DNA from 3 places in the Psychrobacillus sp. NPDC093200 genome. Region 1 is predicted to be linked to each of the others. Evidence: riboswitches for the same ligand, from Rfam matches in the RefSeq annotation. Region 1 holds a riboswitch; each other region holds the start of a gene.

Region 1 (7,363 bases):
CCCCACCAAGGAACATGTCTTTTTGGGCTTTTATCGTTTTAAACTCTTTTGTGTCCAAATTGTACTCATATATACTTCTAGGGTAGAACTCTGCATTCTCTAAGAGACTCATTTTTCCAAGTTCTTGGTTTTCTTTTGCAAGGACAACGGTCTGTTCATCGATCCAGTCGGAAATTTCCATTCCCTCGTATTTTTCAATTTTTTCGATTGTAACAAAGTCTAAATCGTTTTCGTTGCTTTCGTTTTCATTATCGACAATGCTATCATCTGGCTCTTCAATGTCTTTACTATTTTCTTCTTGCATACTGCAAGCAGAAAGAGTCAATACGACTAAGAGGAGGACAGTAATTTTGACAAATCCTAAATTTTTCATTTGAATCATCTCCTTGTCTATTATCATATGTAAAAACATCTAATATCCTAAACTACTAATTAAATAATTTTACTTATACAACAAATAAAATGCTCCTAGTCGTATTCCCCTATTTAAGTAACCTGACACCTTTTCAAGATTCTACTCCCCAATTAATTATACCATAAAATGGTAATTAGATGTTTAGGAAACAGCCAAATAAAAAAACGAAATCCATCATTGGAATTCGTTTTTCTTATCCTAATTTTAACTTAGCGACCACTTCACAATATGTTTAGTGTATATGGTAAATAGGAGATGTTGGTGAGTTTTAAAGAAAGTGCTTGATTTGCTTAGACACACAACGCGACCGGTACTTATAAGTAACTTTATAACTCATTGATGTTTTTTCAGAACTTTTTCTAATTTTCTACCCCTGCAATCCCAAAGCCTCCAGGTCCAGCATGGGTAGAAATCATTGCACCAGCTTGCATCCATGTTACATTTTCGAAGCCTGTTTCCTTTGCGATTTCATCCACTTGCCTCTTAATACTTTCATCAAGTCCGATAGAATAGATCAAATACAGCTGTTTTCTATCAATATCATATTGGTTTAAGTAATCTTGCATGAGCTTTACCGCTACGATGCTCATTTTCCCACGATATTTTCTCGTTGAAACAAGCTTTCCTTCTTTTAGCTCAATGCAGGGCTTTATTTTTAATAATGACCCTCCAATGTAAGCCATGTTACTTACGCGTCCACCCGATCTTAGAAAGTCCAAACTGCCTGGTATGAAAGCCAGCTTTGTTTTAGGAACGATAGATTCTATTTTTTCTATTAGCTGATTATGATCAATGGAAGGTTCTTCCTCCATTAAATTGGCAGCATACAGCACAACTGCAGCTAATCCTCCTGTCACGTTTAGCGTATCAATTAGGAAAAGATTTTCAAAATCCTCCGCTGCAATTAAAGCACTTTGAAAGGAAGCAGATGCTTTTGATGTATATCCAATGTGAATAATGATGCTCTCAGGAAAATTTGTTCTGATTTTCGTAAACAATTCATGATACTCATGTGTATTCGTTGCTGTTGTAGATGGAATTTTTTTTGTGCGACTATGATAATCGAAGACATCTTCTACAGGTAACTCACCATCTAAATAATCCTTCCCATCCATAATGACGTGCATCGGTACCACTTGAATTTGATGTTTTTCAACCAGGTCCTTCGGTAAATCCGCTCCACTCTCTGTTGATAAAATTATCCTTCTCATAGTACATCCCCTTCAAATAACGCATGCAATGCTGCGTACTTATTTATTTTATTTATCCTAAATATACACTAAAAGGGGAAAATATACAGATTAATAAACAGAAGATTTCCGTATGTAGTGGAATATTAACACTAAGTTAAACAGATAAAAGAAGGTATTAAGCTTAGCAATGACGTAAAACCACCTATTCTTTTTCGGTTTAATTTCTACAATACTTACTTATCCCCATTCTTATCTGATTAAAAATAGGATAAATATAAAACAGACGGTTTAGAAATGCATTATCGCACTACTAAACCGTCTGCTTAGTTACTTTAAACTAATTCCAACCATGCCACTGCTTCGCATTATGTGGCAACACTTTGATGCTGGTGGTTTAAGCAATTAGCTAGGACTTGCTATAGTTAAAGGTAGCCTTTTCATATTTATCTTCATACTTCAATGCGTATAATGATTAATGAAGTTATAGATTTTATAACAAATTATATTTGTATTAACTACGAAAATTCACTTTAAATTTCTCTAACAGTCTTCCAAATATCTTCACTAAGACTAATGGCAGAAATAACTGCAACACCATTAGCCCCAGCTTCACGTACGATGCTACTGTTTGTTGGTGAAATACCACCAATTGCTACAATGGGGACATTCGGATAGTCAGTTCTTGCTTTCTTTAAAAATGCAACCCCTGCTGGTGGTTCGGCATCTTTTTTTGATGATGTTTCAAAAATGGGTCCAATCCCAACATAATCTGCACCATTTGCAATCGCCTTTTCCAGTTCCTCCATCGTATGCACAGAAACACCGATGATTTTATTTTCTGCACGCTTACGAAACATTTCAATATTTAAATCATCCTGACCAACATGAATCCCATCAGCATTAAGCTTTAAGGCTAGCTCTACATCGTCATTTATTAGAAATGGCACTTTGTAAGCGTGACATAAACTTTGGCATTTACGTGCAAATTGTACATAGGAATCGCCAGTAAGTGCATTTTCACCCTTTTCTCTTAATTGAAACATCGTAATACCGGCTTGTAATGCTGCTTCTAACACCACTAAAGGATCACGCCTACAATTAATCGTACCCATAATAAAATATTTATCGAGATTTAGTGACATACAACATCACACTTCCCCTCAAGCTGACGATAGGCAAAATGATTCGTTGGACCAAAACCATGCCCAATATTTAATGGATTGCTAATCGCTAAATGGACAAATTTTTTCGCTTCCAAAACGGCTTCTTGCAAAGATTTTCCTTTTGCTATTTCTGCTGTTAATGCTGCTGAAAATGTACAGCCTGTTCCGTGCGTATGTTTAGTTTCAAATCGATTCGTTTCTAAGACAAAAGGAACCTCCCCTTTTATAAACACCGCATCAATCGCTTTGTCACCAGCTAAATGTCCACCTTTCATAACCACACATTGTACCCCAAGGGAGATAATATCTTGAGCAGCTAGAAATAGTTCTTGTTCCGTATGAATGGAGCGACCACTTATGACCTCGGCTTCTGGTATATTTGGTGTGCAAACAGTTGCAATGGGTAGCAGCTTATTTTTAAGAGCTTGTATAGACTCTTGTTGAAGCAAGCTGGCGCCGCCCTTCGCAATCATCACAGGGTCAACGATAAGAGGTAAGCCTCTATTTTTAAGTGTAGCAGCGACACACTCAATAATCTCTGAATTAAATAACATGCCTGTTTTAATCGCTGTCACATTAAAATCTTCAAGGACCGCCTTCAATTGTGCTTCTACAAATTGTACTGTTGTTGGAAAAATGCCATGTACACCTAACGTATTTTGGGCGGTTAAGGCAGTGATAACACTTGTACCAAATACACCAAGCTCTTGAAACGTTTTAATATCTGCCTGAATGCCTGCTCCGCCTCCACTATCTGAACCCGCTATCGTTAATGTAATCATTGGTGTCCCTCCGCTAAATATTCAAGTTGATTTAGAAAATTCATATGGAATGTCCCAATCGTTGAATACGCATTTGAGCTTGCTTGTTTATAATCACGAAGTAGATTCGCAAGATCTTCGAATGCATTTTCACAGCTTGCGAGCTCTGCTGCACAAAGGGCACTTAATAGACAGCCACTTCCTGTCATTTTCGTTACCTTTTCATGACCACCTACGATCCATTCTATTCTGATACCATCTGTAATCACATCTTGCTTACCTGTCACAATCACAAGACAGTTATATTTGTTTGCAACATGCATGGCCGTCTCAGCTACATCAAGTTCACCCACGCCACTATCGACGCCTTTTGCTTGCCAAGTAACACCTGCAATAGCCGCGAGTTCTCCGACATTACACCGAATTAAATTAATTTTAAGTTGTTGTAATAATTCCATCGTTGTTTCTAATCGAAAATTCGTTGCCCCTGCACCGACGGGATCAAAAACTATAGGAATGTTCTTCACATTCGCACTGTTTCCTGCTAGAAGCATTGATTTTATTGTCTGTTCATTTAATGTGCCGATATTTAATAAAAGCGCATTCGATTTTGATGCCATTTCCGCCGCTTCTTTAACCGCATCGGCCATCACAGGTGAAGCTCCTATTGCTAGTAAGCCATTTGCTGTAAAATTGGCCACGACATAGTTGGTGATACAATGCACTAAAGGTTTTTGTAGATTAATTTTTTGTAGGCTCATTCATATACACCCCTTTTGTCCAATTTTGCATCGTCCATGGCATTTCCCAAAACATCCACTCGTAATAACAGCTTTTTTCAAAATGTGCCTTTAAAACCTTTTGTTTCATGGGCTGTTCCTTCGCAAAACGATTTAACATCGACTTTTGCTTATTGATCGATTGAAGCATTTCGTCAGATGCATATAATGCAATCCATTGCGCATACAGCGGTACATTCGGATGAGCATACTTAAGCTGTTGCCCAATTTCTTGATAGAGCCACGGACAAGGTAATATGGCAGCAAATGCTTCTGCTACATCGCCATTATGTACAGCATTGTACATATGACTCACATAATTATAAGCAGCTGGTGCCACCTCAAAATTTTCAATTTCTTCGGCCGTTACATCTAAATCTTGAAAAGTTGTACGGTGAAGCTCAAGCTCTGCTTCATGAATAAATCTCGCACTGTTTAAAAAGTACTGAATGTCCTCGTCATTTGTTGCCTTTGCAGCTGCTAAAGCTAAGACTTTTGTGTAATGCTTTAAATAATACGCATCCTGTAGCATATAAAACTTGAACTTTTCGAGTGGTAAACTACCATCAGCAATACCTTGCACAAACGGATGGTTAAAACTAGCCTCCCAATAAAATTGCGTCTCCTGTCTAACTTTTTCACAAAACTCCATTTTTTTGTCCTCCTTAATTGGTGGACGTAAGTGCAAAAAAGGCGCCTCTAATAGAGACGCCCAAAAAGTGTAGACTACACCCATGATTGCTCCCTACGCCAGTGTTAACTGTCAGGTTCTAAGGGTCAGGTTTTAACCTTCTCAACACAATGTGTCCCCCCGCAATTAAAGTATTTGCAAAAGAAAAGCTCCACGTAAATAATACGCGGAGCTTAAGTAAGTACATATTGATCATCGTGTACTTTGCTCCCTACGTCCGTATTAACAGCCAGGTTCTAAGGGTCAGGTTTTACCTTCTCAACACAAACGTGTCCCCCTGCAAATTCATTTAATTACACTAAGTTTAACTGAAAGCACCACGGCAAACAAGATAATAATCACGACGTGACAGGTATGAGTTTAAAAATGAATCAAAGACCCTAGCAGATGTATTGAATTTATATCATAAGTAGGAGCTTCTTCCAGACTAAATTTAAATAAGCGAAAAATAAAAAAACGAATTCCAAAATCAGAATTCGTTTTTGAAAACTATGCTAACTCCAACCAAGCAACCGCTTCACAATGCAGTGAGTGTTGATGGTGGACTATTTAAATAATAAGAATGTAGTAGAATCACCTTAAATGCCTATTTTAAATATACTATTTATTATTCGTAAAATATAATTCAATAAGAAATCATTAATAAATATGAATCTAAATCTAAATCTAATAGAAATTGTCCTGTAAAGAAATTTAAAGCTTATACTTCAACTTCTACAAGAACATCATCTATTTCAATTTCATTTCTTATCAGGCTATAAATTTGTACATCTCTATTGATAGCTTCAAATCCTACAACTAAATTATATTTTGCAGGTATGTTACCATCCCACCCATTATGACCTCTAACTGCAATACAAAAGCTATCTGTTAACTGATTAGATTTTATAGTAGTCCAATCTTTTTGTAATGTACTATATGAACGAGAAAATTCTTTCGCTTGTCCATGATTACTTTGTTCGCCTATTTCCCACTTAAAATTCCCATCATCTTCTACAGATGAACCTGTTTCAAAAATTCTTTTTTCAAATGCATCAATTTGTTCACCTATTTTGCTACATCGCCAATCTAACCAAGTAGACATATATCTACTTGTTTTTCTACGTGTATTTCTTGGTTTAGCTGAATAAGACAATGTAACATCAATCCTAATATCATATTCTTCACCTATATCTAATATTTCACTAGGAATAGGTATGGTATAAATATGTGCTTCATTCCCGTAAATAATATTATCTTCTTCCGTTAATAATGTAATTCTATATTCATCATTTGTGGTAGCCCTAGTAACGTCTGGAAGACCATAACCAATATGTCTAAGTATAGTTTCATTAGAATTAAAAGTTTCATTTAAAGCTATTGGCCAACTTGCTGAGTGTGCAATTAAGGCTCTATATAATAAACTTGAAGCATTAGGGAATATCTTTTGAATTTCCGCTGCGATATATGCTACTTTAGGAGCCGCAAAAGAAGTTCCTATAGCATCTTTTGAATATGCTGGGCCAGTTGGTGAAGTTCTTATTAATTCTACACATACTTCTGAAGATAAAACTAAATCTACTGAATCTCCTACCTTATTTTTTACCCATGTGCCACCATATTCTACTACATCGGGTTTTATTGAATCCCATATCCCTGCTCCTGAACGCGAAAATGCTGAAGGCTCATTTTTCCCACCTATACTTATTTGATCAAGTGTTTCAAAACTTTCGCTATTAATCGATCCAACCGTCAATGCTTGCATACTTTGAGCTGGATTAGAAATACGTGATTTTTCATCAAATAGATAGGTAGGATAGTTATTTCCTTCATTATAAAAATCCTTAATTGTATGTTCATAGATATTTCCTGTTGCTTGAATAAATAATACATCATTTAAATAAGTTTGAAGATCAATTTCACTCGCCCATGGTGACATATGTTTTATTTCACATGAACTTATTTCTGCAATTGAATGATTATAGATTTTAGTCTTTTTTTCAGCCTTTATAGTAAAATCCTCAACAATAGACCTTATAAATAATGGTGGGAAAATACTAGTCCTAACCGAAAATTCATTATTTTCGTCTAATACACGAGCATTTCTTAAAAAACAAGGTAATTTATATGTACCATTTTTCGGTATTTGATGTGGATAAAGAATAGCTCCAGCTACTCTTGTACCATGACCTCCCCCTGATATTTCATCAGCTACTGTAGTCTTCCCTATAACTAGGCATTTTGAATCCTCTTTTAAAATAGCAGGCTCCAAGTACTTATGTTCTTCTTGAATCCCACTATCTATTACAGTAATAATTGGGGCATCTTCATCAGGAGGAATAATTTCTAAATCCTCGTTTATATCAGCTGCACCTATTTCAT
Region 2 (7,363 bases), on a different contig from region 1:
GATCATACCAATGCATCGCATTTTCGCCTAGCATCGCCGATTTTCTATTTAAATATTCCACAAACGGAGCTTTATTTTTAGAGATTGCTCCCCACATTGCATCTAGTGTATCTTGTTTCATACGGTTAATAGATAGTGGTTCTTCTAAAACATTGTCCCAGCCCCGCTTTTTATAGGTCGCTAGGCGGAAGCCTGCTAAGTGATTAAGCGCTTTTGCTATAAAATCTTCTTTTTCTGTCCATGCAAGCTCCAATGCTTCAAACGATTCCTTACGGATTTCAGCTTTGTCACTGGAGCTCAAATTGTTTGCTTGTCCTACTGAAAGAGATTTTTCTTCTCCGTCAATAGTTATTTTAATACGAATGTCTCCTACAAGCATATCGTATAATTGGCCCCATGCATGATAACCGTCCACCTCAAGTGTTGTTATTAAATCTTCCTCTTTTTCAGAGAGCATTTTACTCGCATTCTCTCTCCATTCATTCAATACAAACTCGAATTGTGAAAGTTCATCTGTCTTTAAAAGTTCTTCCCAAACTGACCCTTCCGTTTTACTAAATACCTGTTGTATAGTATTCATTAAGGAAGACAACCTAGCATACAATGAACCAACTTCACCTTGTAATAATGTTGCTTTTTTATCTGTCGTATCTTGAGCTAGATAGCAGCCAATCACAGCACTAGCTTCCGACAAATTTACTGCTACATCCCTTAATTCTTCAATTGTTTGGCTAATTTGTTTCGCCTCTTGTACAGCGGTTGGAACTTCTAATTTTTTTATATTTACTTCAAAGTTACCTAATTTCACTTTTACTTCATCTAAATGTTGTTGTAAAGCTGACGAGCTACTGCCACCTAGAAAAAAACGATCAAGATCCCAGACTATTGGATAATTTTGTTTTAACACCAGAAAATTCCCCCTATTTTAAAAATTGCCTTGAAATCTATTATACCATGTTTCACCATGTCAATTATTCGTTTTTTTGTCACATTATTTCTATAATTGAATTTGTGCGCTCTTTATTTGAAAGGTATACTTATTAAATATAGAAGGAGGGGGATCTATTGATCAAAATTATCCTTTTGATTTGTGGTTATATTGCAACGATTATTGTTAATATACTTGCAAATACTCTACCTATAAATGGTCAAACAACTGGTGAAATATCTTCTAGAATACCAGCACTTTTTACACCAGCAGGCTATGTATTTTCAATTTGGATCTTTATTTATATATTACTTGCATTCTGGATTTGGAATGTTATAAGAGAATATAGAAATCAACAGAAGATACCCCTACGTAGAGTATTATTATTTTTAGCAACATGTATATTCAATATCTCTTGGATTTTACTATGGCATTATGAAAAATTTAGCTTTGCCCTCATTACAATCATTGCCCTACTTTGGTTCTTATTCTTACTATATCTAACTTATTCCAGCAATGAGTCCAATTGGAAGAGTCGAGTGCCAATATCTATCTATTTGGGATGGATTTTTGTTGCGACGCTAGCAAATTTAGATTATGTGCTTACTTATTATGAATTTAGCGGTTTTGGCATTACAATCTCCTTATGGGTTGTCATTTTCTTAACATTGGCAACAGCTATCGCTCTACATTTTAGGTATCATTATGATGATCGTGCTATTGTATTAGTTTTTATATGGGCTTTTATCGGTATAGCAGTCCGTCATAATATAAATGAATTATTAATTTCAACAGCTTCCCTGTTTTTAAGCGCTGTCTTAGTAGCGGGAATTCTATTTATAAAGAAAACACCAACGAAAAATTAAGTCGTTGGTGTTTTTTATATTGCCTACTGCCGCTAAATTAACAGAGGGACAAATTTTGTATTTAATAGAAAAGCGCTATTTAATGAAATTCACTCATTTAAATTAATTTAGTTAAAATAATCGGTTCGTCTTTTGTAACTATAATTGTATGTTCAATTTGTGCAACAAGAGATTTATCAGGAGTTACAAACGTCCATCCATCCCCTGACTCTACGATATGTTCAGCTTTTGCTGAGATGAAGGGCTCTACTGCTAGAACCATACCTTCTTTTAAAATTGTTGGATCCCAAGCATCATAATAATTTAAGACATGCTGGGGTGCTTCATGCAGGGACTTTCCGATACCATGACCTGTTAGGTTCATGATGACATGTAATCCATTATCCTTCGCTTCTCTTTCCACCGCTTTACCAATCTGGTTTAGACGAGAACCTGCTTTTACCTTCAGCATAGCACGATTAAATGCACTTTCCGCTACTTGACAAAGTTTTTCCTTGTCTTCGTACCCTTCGCCTACTACAAATGATATTCCAGTATCTGCGAAAAACCCTTCGTATGAACCGGATACATCGATATTTACAAGGTCACCCTCTTTAATCACACGGGAGCCTGGAATTCCATGAGCCACTTCTTCATTCACACTTATACAAGTATACCCCGGGAAATCATACTCTCCCATAGGTCCAGAAATAGCGCCTTTTTCTTTAAATAACTCGCCGCCTATTTCATCTAGCTCCTTGGTAGTTACACCCGGTTTAGTTGCAGCCTTCATCGCTTCTCGTACTTCAGCAACAATTTGGCCTATTTTTTTTAACATTTCTAACTCTTCATTTGTTTTTGCTATCATCTTTACAAGATCCCTTCTTCACTTAGATGTATGATTATCATATCATATATCTTATGAATTCGGCATTAATAGGCGTGGGGCTTTTACGAATAGAATCGCACAAATAAAAGCGGCAAACAAGAACACAGGAATCATATAAGTAGAATTATAAATTAAGGAATAAAGAATTACGTTTTCTCCCTCAGCAAATTCACCAAAAAATAGTATCCCTGATAAAACGTGTGCCAAGTAGCGCAAAAATGAGGCAATTAAGGCACCTATTACAATTGCTATCGCCATTTTTTTCTTGTTTTGATTTTCAAATGCTTTCATATATGCTGGTCTTAATAGACCTGCCAATCCCGCCACCATAAAAGCAATAAAGTAATCGATTCCTACTTGAATAACTACTATTTCAAAGGATAATGGCGCCGGGTAAAAGCGCCCCGTAACTACCTGTAATAGTCCAATCAAAAATCCTGTCACAACACCTGCCACTATACCACGGCGAAATGCTATTAAAATAATGGGTACAAGCACAAAGGTAACACTTCCACCCTGTGGCATCCCAAATCCTATTAAATCCAATATATAACCTAATGCTGCGAATATAGCTATTTCTACTAACAATACGACACGCTGATTTCTCATTGTAATCCCCTTTTTTGACCACAAAAAAAACGCCGTCGGGACAGAGCCAGACATCGCGCGATTGTCAGTATCCATCCACATCCCTACGCAAGCATGAACTTACAGGTTCTAAGGGTACTATCTCAGCCGCTATAGCGACGCCCCTTGTGGTTTAGAATTTATTTGATTTGAGTTCATTGTAGCCGATACATGTTTATATTGCAACCCCTAAAGGTATTATAATAGTAATAATAAATCTATTATTAGGAGTGTTTTGGTTGATAAATTTACTTATGGATTTAATCAAAATAAAGAGTAATGATTTGAACGGAGCTAACGAGGCACTGCTCTACTGTAAGGACTGGCTAGAAAAGAGAAACATATCAACAAAAACCTATGAATTAAACACTAAGCTAATGCTTGTAGCTGAAATAGGAGCCGGTGAGGAAACTATCGTATGGAATGGCCATATTGATGTCGTTCCAGGAAATCCCGAGCAATTTGAACCAAAAATTATTGATGATAGACTATATGGGCGTGGTTCTGCAGATATGAAGGCAGGCGTTGCTGCAATGATGCAGGCTTTTTATATACTGTCACAAGATGAACATAAGCTTACTAAAAAAGTCCAGCTACATATAGTTACTGATGAAGAAACAGGAGGAAAAACCTCCAAACACTTAGTTGAACAAGGTCATTGTGGAGACTTCGTTATTTGTGGTGAACCAACTCATGTTAATATCGGTCTTCAGGCTAAAGGAATTTTACAATGGGATATCCATTTAAAAGGGAAAGCCGCGCACGGAAGCCGTCCTTGGGAAGGAGATAATGCGATTGAAAAAGCAATATTATTCGATAAGGAACTAAGAAATTGCTCTTTTATGGAGGCAAGCAATGAATATTATGATTATCCTTCCTTAAACTTGGCAAAAATAGAAGCAGGAGATCGCTATAATATGGTACCTGATAAATGTGTTATTAGTTACTCCTTAAGATTTGTTCCTGGACAAGACGCTGAGAAAATCACAAAGGAACTAAGAGATCTTTTAGAAAAATATCCTGGTAGTGAAATACACTTCCAAGGACACACCCCAGCAATCACCAATAAAGAAGATGACAAGTATATACAAAAGCTTTTAGCAGTTTGTAATTCGATTAGACAGACACCTACTGTTCTATTTGGACAGCATGGTGCGGCCGACACGCGTTATTATGCAGCTAAGGGTGCAGTAGCTATCGAATTTGGACCAAGCGGTTCTGACTGGCACGGTGATCAGGAATACGTTTCTATATCTTCAGTAGAGGAATATAAGGACATTCTCGTTAGATTTGTATTAGAATAACTAGATATAAGCTATAGATGGATGCTTTCCGTAGGGAGAGCGATAAGTAATAATAATGAGGAGACTATGAATGGATACCAATAAAATTTTGAGTGCATCAACATATTTTTCTATTTTGTTTGCCCCTTTCATTCTCCCGATTATCGTTTACTTCCTTACATCGGAAAAAGAGGTAAAGTACCACGCTAAGCGTTCATTAATTTCTCATATCATCCCTACTATTTTCTTTGTGTTCTTAATGCTGGCTATATTCGCAAACTTTTTACCTTTAGGCTTTACTGGAGATTCTGCTTCCATGTGGACTAGTATGACTACTGCTCTTATTTTTATGGGTTTATATACAGTGATCAATCTAGTTTTACTTATATGGAACATCGTACAAGGAGTCAAAGTGTTACGGCATGTTTAATAGCTCCTCAAATGGGAATAAGATATTATAGAACAACAAGGAGCGATTGATTATGAAAGTAGGAAAACTAGTAAAAGCAGCTATTAAATGGGCACCTGTTGTGTACCCTATTGTTCGTAAAGCAATGAAATCCAAAAAAACTGTAAAACGCTAATTGAACTAAGTTAGAAACTTATTAAAGTTAATATGGGCTCTTCATAGCCTCTCCAAGGTACCACTATTATTTAGAAGGACAAGACTTATTAGTCACCTCCAATAAAAAAAAGCAGGAGAAATCATATGATTTCTCCTGCTTTTTTTGAATTATTACTTTCACCAAAATTCTCTATAAAAGAATCCTCTGAAAAACTTTGGATATTAAATTTACATTCGTCAACGATAGGTAGCCAGTGGACACTGTTGCTTTAGCTTGAGAATTTCCACTTGCATTTGTACGTTGACTTTCTATAAGTTCCTCGAATGTTAAAGGATTTGGCTTTGGCATTTCATGTTCATATACGAGCATACGTGAATTGTACTTTGTAAAGAACGAATTTGCCATTTGCCGGTAACCTTCCATGGTAGGGTGTACATCAGCAACATTTGGTATTAAAGTACTCTCTTTTCCTTTGAAAGACTCTTCAACCGAAATATAGGTTGCTCCATTTTTCTCTGCAACTGTTTGAAGAATAGCATGCAGCTGATCTAACTCTTTGCCAATTCCCACCTTTTGTGAATCATGCACATGAGGATATGCAAAATAGTAACCCATTACATATATATTAGCTTTCGGAGCTGCTGCTTGGACTTTTTCCAGAACTGCCTCCATGTTTTTTCTCACATTATTAAGTGCAAAATTAGCAGAGACCTGTTTATAAGAGACCATTCCACTTGAAGGATTAACCTGTACTAGTCTTAAAAGATCATTAGCTCCTGCGGATATCGTAACTAGTGTTGCATTAGCCAAAAGCTCCTGTGCTTCCTTTGTTTGAACAGTCCTTAAGACATCAGCAGTTGTATATCCGGGAAAAGCTAGGGCTTTGGAATAAAACCCAAGCAGATTTGATCTATTTAATTCCTGAGAGATTAAATCTGTATAGCCAGCATCAATTGCCTGATTTGGTGTTTGGCCAGCTGCTAAAGAATCACCTAAAGGAATGTACACCTCTTTCCCCTTAGCTTCAACTGAGTAAGTATTAGATATTATAAAAAGGGCGATGAATATGCCTATCAACCTTTTCAACAATAATCAGCTCCTTAAAATGCCCAAGCACCTTTAATGAAGATGGGTTCTTTTGTTCCATCAGCTAATTCACCTGTTATATCCATATTTCCACTTCCAATCATGAAGTCCTCATGAACAATAGAAGTATTGATACCCATATTTTCTAACTCTTCTGTAGTAAGGCCACGAGCTCCTTCTACACAAGTTGGGTATGCTTCTCCAATAGCAAAATGATTGGAGGCATTCTCATCAAATAAAGTGTTAAAAAACAATACATTCGATGCGGAGATAGGCGATTCATGCGGAACTAATGCAATTTCGCCTAAATATTTTGCGCCATCATCTGTTTGAATTAGCTCTTGTAGGAGTTTCTCGCCTGTTGCTGCTTGAACTTGAACAATTTCTCCATCTTTAAACGTCAATTTGAAGCCATCAATAACATTTCCTTGATAGACAAAAGGCTTAGTGTTACTTACATATCCATTCACACCTGTTTTTAGCGGCGCAGTGTATACTTCCTCTGTAGGCATATTAGCGATAAATGGCACGGACTGAGCATTTTTACTAGCTCCTGATTGCCAAATATGTTCCTTTGGTAACTCTACTTCAATATCTGTTCCATCTGCCGTATAATGCAGTTTCTTATAGCGCTTTTCGTTCAATAATCCAGCACGCGACTCTAAATTATTAATATGTTCCTGCCATTGTTGGACTGCAGTTCCTTTTCCAATGCGTACTACATTAAATATAAGCTCCCATAATGCATCCATTTGTTCTGACTCTGGGAGTTTTGGGAAAACCTTCGCAGCCCATTTTTTAGAGGGCATTGCTACGATTGACCAGGTAATCACATCATTCATCACTGCTTTACGATAATTTTCTAATGCCTTACCAGAAGCCTTTTGATAGTTAGAAATACGATCAATTGACACACCCTCTAAAAGATCGGGATTATCGGCGTCAATCCATAATAAAGCACCTTTACTTTCAATCAATTCATCTCTTTGAGCAACAACCCATTTTGGCACTTCGTGAAATGCTTCATCGGGGGCCATATCGTAAAATAATCGAGCATTTACTTCATCCGTATAGTTTACTTCTACTCTTTTTGCCCCTGCTTCATAGGCTTTTTTAACAATAAGTCTTGTAAAATCGAT
Region 3 (7,363 bases), on a different contig from region 1:
AGCATGCAAATCATTACTATCACAAACTTAACAGACGGATTCATCCTATGTAGGCTAGTGTGCATAGAGAGCACCTCGTCTAGGTGAGAGTAATTGATGTTCTAGCAGTAAATCTTCTTTACCCCAAAAGCTGTCAGAGTGATATTTTCCTGTAATTGCTCCGTCTTTCATTAGTAAAATGGTGTCTGCAACCTTATAAGCAAACTCCATATCATGTGTAACAATTAGGAAGGTAGTACCTGCCTTAGAACGATTATCAATTACTTTAAACAGTTCGGCTAAAGTAGCGGAGTCCTGGCCAGAAGTAGGCTCATCCATCAGTATCACTTCACGATTCTGACAAAGCATAATGGCTATAGCTAGGCGCCTTTTTTGCCCATGACTGATTGAAAAAGGATGTGCATCTGAAACAGTAGATAAATTCAGTCGCTCCAACATTTTCTCCGTATTTTGAACACCACCGAAAGAAACCTCTTCCTTCACTTGCCCTGTAATAAACAAAAATTCTGGTGATTGAGGTACATAGCCTAACATGCTAGGCTTTACTTTGCCATTAGAGGGTAAAATACCTGAAAGAGCCTTCAATAATGTAGATTTCCCACTGCCATTTGGTCCAGCTAGCACTGCGATTTCTCCTTTATTTAAAGAGAATGAAGTTGGCTGTAAAAAATGCTTTGTACTAATATTTTCCACATGCAGAGACTTTTCTGCTTGAACCATGCTCTTCCTTTTGGTATAGCTTTCATACGGAATTCTATCTTCCTTTAACTTAATTGTTCGATGAAAGAAGTTGTCCCATAGGTCGAGTCTATGCTCAATCGCTAAGATGGTTATACTCGATTTTTGCTGAAGTAAGTCCAACCATTCAATATATTGTTTTGCGGTATACGGGTCCAGATGGGTGATAGGCTCATCTAACAATAATATTTCTGGCTCCATAATCATTGCACAAGCAGTGGCAACCCTTTGCTTCATACCTCCAGAAAGCGATTGAATGATGGAATGTCGATAATCCGTTAACCTAGTTAACTCCAATACTTCAGAAATCTTCGTCTCCATTTCTTCCCGTGCGACGAGTAAATTCTCTAAAGTAAAAGCAAGCTCTTCCTCTACAGTTGGCATACAAAATTGTGCATCTGGATCTTGAAATACTGTTGCGATACGATGATTGACTTCGCCAGGTCGATAGGAATCATTTTCTTTACCAAAAAGTTCTATTCTACCGGACACTATGCCATCGCAATTTTCTGGATAGAGACGATTGCACAAATAAAGTAAAGTGCTCTTTCCACAGCCGCTTGGTCCGGTTATGACGACACGCTCTCCTTTTTCGATAGACATAGAAAAGTTTGATAGAACAGCAGTATCCTTGTCTGGATAAGAAAAGGTGACATCTTCAAAACGGATAACTTTAGGCACGAATATCACCTTTTTTTGAACGCGAAATAGCATATCCTCTTAACGAACCAGTGGCAAGCAAGCCGTCAGCTACAGCTTTTCCACCTAAACCAGCAATGAGAGTTCCGCTAAAAATACGAACAACTAGCATGAAAACTACATATCCAGTGGTATAAACGGCAAATCCTCCTAAGAAATAGCCATACACAAAGCTAAAAACTGCGGATCCTGCTCCCGCAAGCATTAAAACCCAAAGGTCAAACCGTTTGTAACGTGTAGCGGCGAATACAGCCTCGGCACCTAGACCTTGTATGACACCAGAAAGGATAAGACGTGGCCCGACGGCATTACCTAAAAGTACCTCTATTGCTGCTGCGATAGTTTCCGAGATAACCGCCGCCCCGGGTTTCCGAATGATGTACATACAGATAATTGAAACGATAAACCAAACACCAAAAATCCACTCATATGCGATTGGTCCGACGAAGCCAGACCAAATGTTTCCTACATGAAGGAAGAGTAAATAAACAATCCCAAACACCACTGCAAAGACCGACATTAAAACAATTTCTTTTAGCTTCCATGATTTAAGCATGGAGGTCATCTCCGTGAGAAGGGCTATTAATGCTCATCGATAAAGTCATCACTAGATGCTTGTGCTCTTCTGATCTAGCTCTGCTGAAGGCTGCCTCATAATAAGCAAACACGTCATGGATATCCCCATGAATCCCGCTAGCATAATGCATAGATTCATTGAATACACCCTTCACTTTAGCGTGCTCAATCTCTCTGTAGATCACATCCATATAGTTAGGATTGTTCATAGGGTATAAAGCAAATTGAGAAGAAACATATTGGTTTGTTTCATCCTTATTTGTCACTTCATCAACCTTGTCTAAATAAACGTCAGCAGTGGTGTCGCCAGGACAACCCGCTGAAAATGTTCCAGAAAGAGCTACATGTACCCCTGTTTTGGCAGCATTCAGAGTAATAGATTTTGCCACATTAAATACATGAACTTGTTTTCCTCTGATAACGGTTGAGACATCATCCGTATGCATCCACACATTGGATACATCTGTATTCTGTAGTGCACCTTTAATAATACTTACAAATTCATTGCTCATCGGATGTAGGGAAAAACGAAACCCTACAATTGGACTTAAACCACATTCCATCCTAAAAACCTCCCTCAATTTTTTCATAAAAAAAAGCTACATCCGTGAAGATGCAGCCACTAACCCTTATGAAAAAAGGAAAGTCACCGCACTTCCTCACGCAGGTATTATCCTGATCGAGTAATAAGGGATCGGAGCTAAAAAGCTCTCATCACAGCCAAAGTGGGCACCCCTAGTGCAGAAACGGTATGTAGTTTTACAGTTGTGTATAAATTTACACAATTTGTTTTCTTTATGTGCCCACAGTATAGCGTATAAAAATATAATTGTAAATATGGTTGAATTCTTTTCTCTAATCGTCCATGCTTAAATTATCAGAAAACATAAGGGGGAAACTAAATGGACAAAATTTTTATTACTCGAAAATTACCGGAGGAAATTGTACAGCCATTAAGAGAAAAATTTGAGGTGAATATGTGGCACAGCGAGGAAACTCCAATGGATTATGAAGATATAAAAAAGGAGGCAAAGGACGTCCATGCCCTGTGGACGGTTCTCTCGGATAAAGTGGACCGGGAACTTATAGAAAATTTACCGAATTTAAAAATTATCAGTAATCTAGCGGTTGGCTTCAATAATATTGATGTGGAAGCAGCGAAAGAAAAAGGGGTGATGGTAACAAATACTCCTGGTGTATTAACTGAGACAACTGCAGACCTAACCTTTGCGTTGTTATTGGCTACTGCTCGTCGTATTACCGAAGCAGAACAGGATATTCGTGCAGGTAAATGGAAATCATGGACACCGATGCAGCTGACGGGAATGGACGTTTTTGGAGCTACGTTAGGAATCATAGGCATGGGAAGAATCGGTGAAGCGGTAGCAAGACGTGCGAAGGGTTTTAATATGAAAGTCTTATATCATAATAGAACAAGAAAATTAGAGGCAGAGCAACAAAATAACTTTACATATGTGGAGCTAGAAACATTATTGCAAGAATCTGATTTTGTTGTAATATTGACACCTCTAACTCCAGAAACTAAAAGGATGATTGGAAAAAAAGAGTTAGGATTGATGAAGGAAACCTCTGCTCTTATTAATGTTGCACGTGGCGGAATCGTAGATGAGCAATCCCTTTATGATGCCCTCCTAAATAAAAGAATATGGGCCGCTGGACTAGATGTTTTTGAGACGGAGCCTGTTCCTTTAGATCATCCACTCTTAACCTTGCCTAATGTTACAGTCCTCCCCCATATCGGCAGTGCAAGTATTCATACGAGACTTGCTATGATGCAAATAAATGCTAAAGCAATTGAAAATGTTTTAGAGGGACAAGAACCTGATAATCGAGTTGTTTAAAGGAAAAAAATTATAATCTAGGCTGCCATGAATCCAGTATTCATGGCATTTTTTATGAGGTAAGAAGGTGTAAGTATGCGACGGGGATGGCTTATCGCTCACCCAACAGAAAGTGTCCACCTGAAATCAAGCTTACTATCCTATGTCCTAATCTAGTAGAAAGCAAGTGAGCATGCACTTTTCAATTAAAACTATACAAAAGCACTATCTATCAAATATTTGATAAAAATTACTGTTTTTAAACGAGAATATTGTACAATATTTACCTATTTATCTAATCGTATTGGTCTACTAAATTAATGCTAAATATTCAGATTAAAATAAAAAATTAACAACTATCTCTTTAAGTAATTTGCAATATACAAATTTGTTTAGTAGTATTAGTAGTTATAAATTAGGCGTCCTTTAATTTCAGTATTAGGAAGTTTAATTGTTTTGAAATTTTAGCAGTTATTTTATAGGTATTGAAGGAGGAACGATCGAACGTCTAATTTAAAAATTGAATGAAAAGAGGTAGTCAGACTAATGAAAAAAATTATGTTATTTTTTTCACTTTGCATGCTTTTAGTACTTACAGCTTGTGGCAACGAGACAAGCAAAGACAGTATTGAGGTGATTAAGTTTGCTGATGCAGGATGGGATAGTATACGCCTACACAACAGCATTGCTCAAACTATCATCGAAGAAGGTTATGGTTATGAAACCGAGGTAACAAGTGGAACAACAGCAGCTACGATGCAATCACTTGAAAAGGGCGACATAAATGTCTATATGGAAGTATGGACCGATAACATTAAAGATGTCTACGAAAAAGCAATTGAAAGTGGAAATATCATGAAGGTAGCTACTAATTTCGCTGATAACGCGCAAGGATTATATGTTCCAACTTACGTGATAGAGGGAGATGCAGAACGAGGAATTGAACCAATCGCTCCAGATTTAAAGACGGTTCAAGACTTAGAGAAGTATCCAGAAATTTTCCAAGATCCCGAAGATAGCAGTAAAGGCCGAGTGGTCGGAGCTCCATCTAGTTGGGTAGTAAGTGAGTATTTGGGGACGAAACTTGAAACATATGGCCTTGACGAACAATATAACTATCTAGCACCCGGCTCTGATTCTGCAATTGTTGCAGATTTAGCAGGAGCATATAAAAAAGGGGAGCCTTGGGTAGGATATTATTGGTCACCAACGTGGGTAACAGCTAGCTACGATTTAACTCTATTAGAAGACGCACCTTACGACGAAGCCAAATGGAATGAATCAAAAGGAACTGAGTTTCCACCAAATGATGTAGTTATTGCAGTTCATAAGGATTTACCAACACAAGCTAAGGACGTAGTAGACTTTTTAAGTAAATATGAAACTAGTAACGATTTAACGGAAAGTGCATTAGACTATATGCAGGAAAATGATGTTGAAGCAGATGAAGCCGCTATTTGGTGGATGAAAGAGTATGAAGATATTTGGACAGCTTGGGTGTCCGAAGAAGTGGCTGAAAAGGTAAAAGCTTCTTTGAAATAATTCATTACTTAATCTAACTAAAGAAAGGTGGTTGTGGCTGTACTTTTACAGTCCCATTCTATGACAGAATTTCCAAACGTACGATTTCCAATAGGGGATGTAGTAGAGAAATTCGTGGATTTTCTTGCCATGAATTTTGATGCATTCTTTGATTTTATCTTTATCATCTCGTCTTCCATGATTAAAGGTCTTGAGGCGGGTCTACTAGCAATTCCTTGGTGGTTATTTATTGTTATCATCTTTTTAATTGGATGGTTTTTTAATAATCTATATGGAGGACTGCTATATGCAGCATTTATCTTCTTAATTGGATCCTTTGATTTGTGGCCAGAAACAATGACCACCATTTCCATCGTTTTAATCTCCGTAATTTTGTCTCTTGTTATAGGCATACCACTAGGAGTTGGAATGGCTTTTAGTAAATCAATGTCCAGAATCATGCGTCCGATATTAGACGCGATGCAGACAATGCCAAGCTTTGTCTACTTAATACCAGTAATTTTCTTCTTTCCGCTCGGAAATGTACCAGCAGTTATTGCAACAATCATTTATGCATTACCACCAGTAATCCGTTTAACAGAATTAGGTATCCGAAGTGTAGATAAAGAGATTGTAGAATCTGCACAATCATTCGGCTCCTCTTCCTCTCAAATGCTCATGAAAGTACAACTACCACAAGCCTTACCTACAATTATGGCAGGTATAAATCAAACAACAATGATGGCGCTAGCAATGGCGGTTGTTGGTTCTATGGTTGGTGCGCAGGGACTTGGAGAACGAGTACTCTTTGCAATTAACCGAATAGACATCTCACTAGGTTTTGAAGCTGGGATCAGTATTGTTTTCCTAGCGATTATCATCGACCGCGTTACCGGAGGAATTGCGAATCGCCTTCAGAAACATAGGAGGGATGCCGCATGACAGTAAAATTAAAATTAGAAAACGTATCGAAGATTTTTGGGTCTCGACCTAAAAAAATTATTCCGATGGTAGAGAAGGGTGTACCAAAGGAAGAGATATTAGCTAAAACAGGGCATACGGTCGGAGTGTACAATGCCTCAATGGAAATCATGGAGGGAGAGACCTTCGTGATTATGGGGTTATCAGGAAGTGGTAAGTCTACCCTAATTCGTTGTTTAAATTTATTGAATAGACCTACTTCTGGCGCTATATACGTCGATGGAGAAAATGTCGTGGATTACAATAAGACACAGTTAAAATACTATCGTCAAAAGAAAATAGCTATGGTATTCCAGCATTTTGGGCTGTTTAGCCATCGTACGGTATTAGAAAATATTGAGTATGGTTTAGAGATAAGAGGAATGTCTAAGAACGAGCGCCAGGAAATTGCTCAGAAACATTTAGAAACAGTTGGTCTTAAAGGTTATGAAAACCAATATCCAGATGAACTTTCTGGAGGTATGCGCCAGCGAGTAGGCATCGCCAGAGCACTTGCTAACGATCCAGATATACTATTAATGGATGAGCCCTTCAGTGCACTTGACCCATTAATCCGTAGAGAAATGCAGCTAGAGCTACTTGATATCCAAAATCGCCTTCAAAAGACAATAATCTTCATCACACATGATGTCAACGAGGCTTTTAAAATTGGGGACCGTGTTGCGGTTATGAAAAACGGAAAAGTTGAGCAAATTGGCACTCCAGAAGAGATTCTGGAAAATCCGGCAAGTAGCTATATATCAGAGTTTATACGAGATATTGATCGCACTAAAATTCTTCAAGCAGAGCATATTATGTCTAAGCCCAACGGATTAGTATCATTAAAGGATGGACTAAATGTTGCAATCCAGGTGATGAGAGAGAATGGGAACTCGAGTGCTTTTGTGGTAGACAGAAAGCGTCAGTTGCAAGGTATCATTACCATTGACCAGGCTATCGAGGGCATGAAGCAGAAGAAATCCTTACAAGAAACAATGTCAAAGGATGTGAATACAGTCCATCCTGAA

The links. A riboswitch is a leader RNA that binds a small molecule or an ion and turns the genes downstream of it on or off. The one in region 1 is predicted to bind thiamine pyrophosphate.
Region 2: another riboswitch for thiamine pyrophosphate. It lies ahead of thiT (energy-coupled thiamine transporter ThiT); the one in region 1 lies ahead of tenA (thiaminase II).
Region 3: another riboswitch for thiamine pyrophosphate. It lies ahead of ACQKNZ_RS00700 (YkoF family thiamine/hydroxymethylpyrimidine-binding protein); the one in region 1 lies ahead of tenA (thiaminase II).

Annotation. Positions count from the first base shown of each region.
Region 1 is NZ_JBNNVC010000006.1:78,237-85,599, forward strand. Features, by position in the region: gene ACQKNZ_RS18220 (hypothetical protein) at 1-373, opposite strand, end outside; gene ACQKNZ_RS18225 (DegV family protein) at 775-1,626, opposite strand; gene thiE (thiamine phosphate synthase) at 2,139-2,750, opposite strand; gene thiD (bifunctional hydroxymethylpyrimidine kinase/phosphomethylpyrimidine kinase) at 2,741-3,553, opposite strand; gene thiM (hydroxyethylthiazole kinase) at 3,550-4,293, opposite strand; gene tenA (thiaminase II) at 4,274-4,963, opposite strand; TPP riboswitch at 5,037-5,134, opposite strand; TPP riboswitch at 5,194-5,291, opposite strand; gene ACQKNZ_RS18250 (S8 family peptidase) at 5,703-7,363, opposite strand, start outside.
Region 2 is NZ_JBNNVC010000008.1:51,371-58,733, forward strand. Features, by position in the region: gene ACQKNZ_RS19390 (M3 family oligoendopeptidase) at 1-907, opposite strand, end outside; gene ACQKNZ_RS19395 (tryptophan-rich sensory protein) at 1,066-1,794, shown strand; gene map (type I methionyl aminopeptidase) at 1,892-2,641, opposite strand; gene thiT (energy-coupled thiamine transporter ThiT) at 2,693-3,271, opposite strand; TPP riboswitch at 3,335-3,426, opposite strand; gene ACQKNZ_RS19410 (M20 family metallopeptidase) at 3,529-4,593, shown strand; gene ACQKNZ_RS19415 (DUF4870 domain-containing protein) at 4,664-5,002, shown strand; gene ACQKNZ_RS19420 (SGNH/GDSL hydrolase family protein) at 5,328-6,224, opposite strand; gene ACQKNZ_RS19425 (aminopeptidase) at 6,239-7,363, opposite strand, start outside.
Region 3 is NZ_JBNNVC010000001.1:130,386-137,748, forward strand. Features, by position in the region: gene ACQKNZ_RS00685 (energy-coupling factor transporter transmembrane component T family protein) at 1-14, opposite strand, end outside; gene ACQKNZ_RS00690 (ABC transporter ATP-binding protein) at 55-1,419, opposite strand; gene ACQKNZ_RS00695 (ECF transporter S component) at 1,412-1,993, opposite strand; gene ACQKNZ_RS00700 (YkoF family thiamine/hydroxymethylpyrimidine-binding protein) at 1,986-2,576, opposite strand; TPP riboswitch at 2,653-2,760, opposite strand; gene ACQKNZ_RS00705 (2-hydroxyacid dehydrogenase) at 2,916-3,875, shown strand; gene ACQKNZ_RS00710 (ABC transporter substrate-binding protein) at 4,401-5,396, shown strand; gene ACQKNZ_RS00715 (ABC transporter permease) at 5,457-6,317, shown strand; gene ACQKNZ_RS00720 (quaternary amine ABC transporter ATP-binding protein) at 6,314-7,363, shown strand, end outside.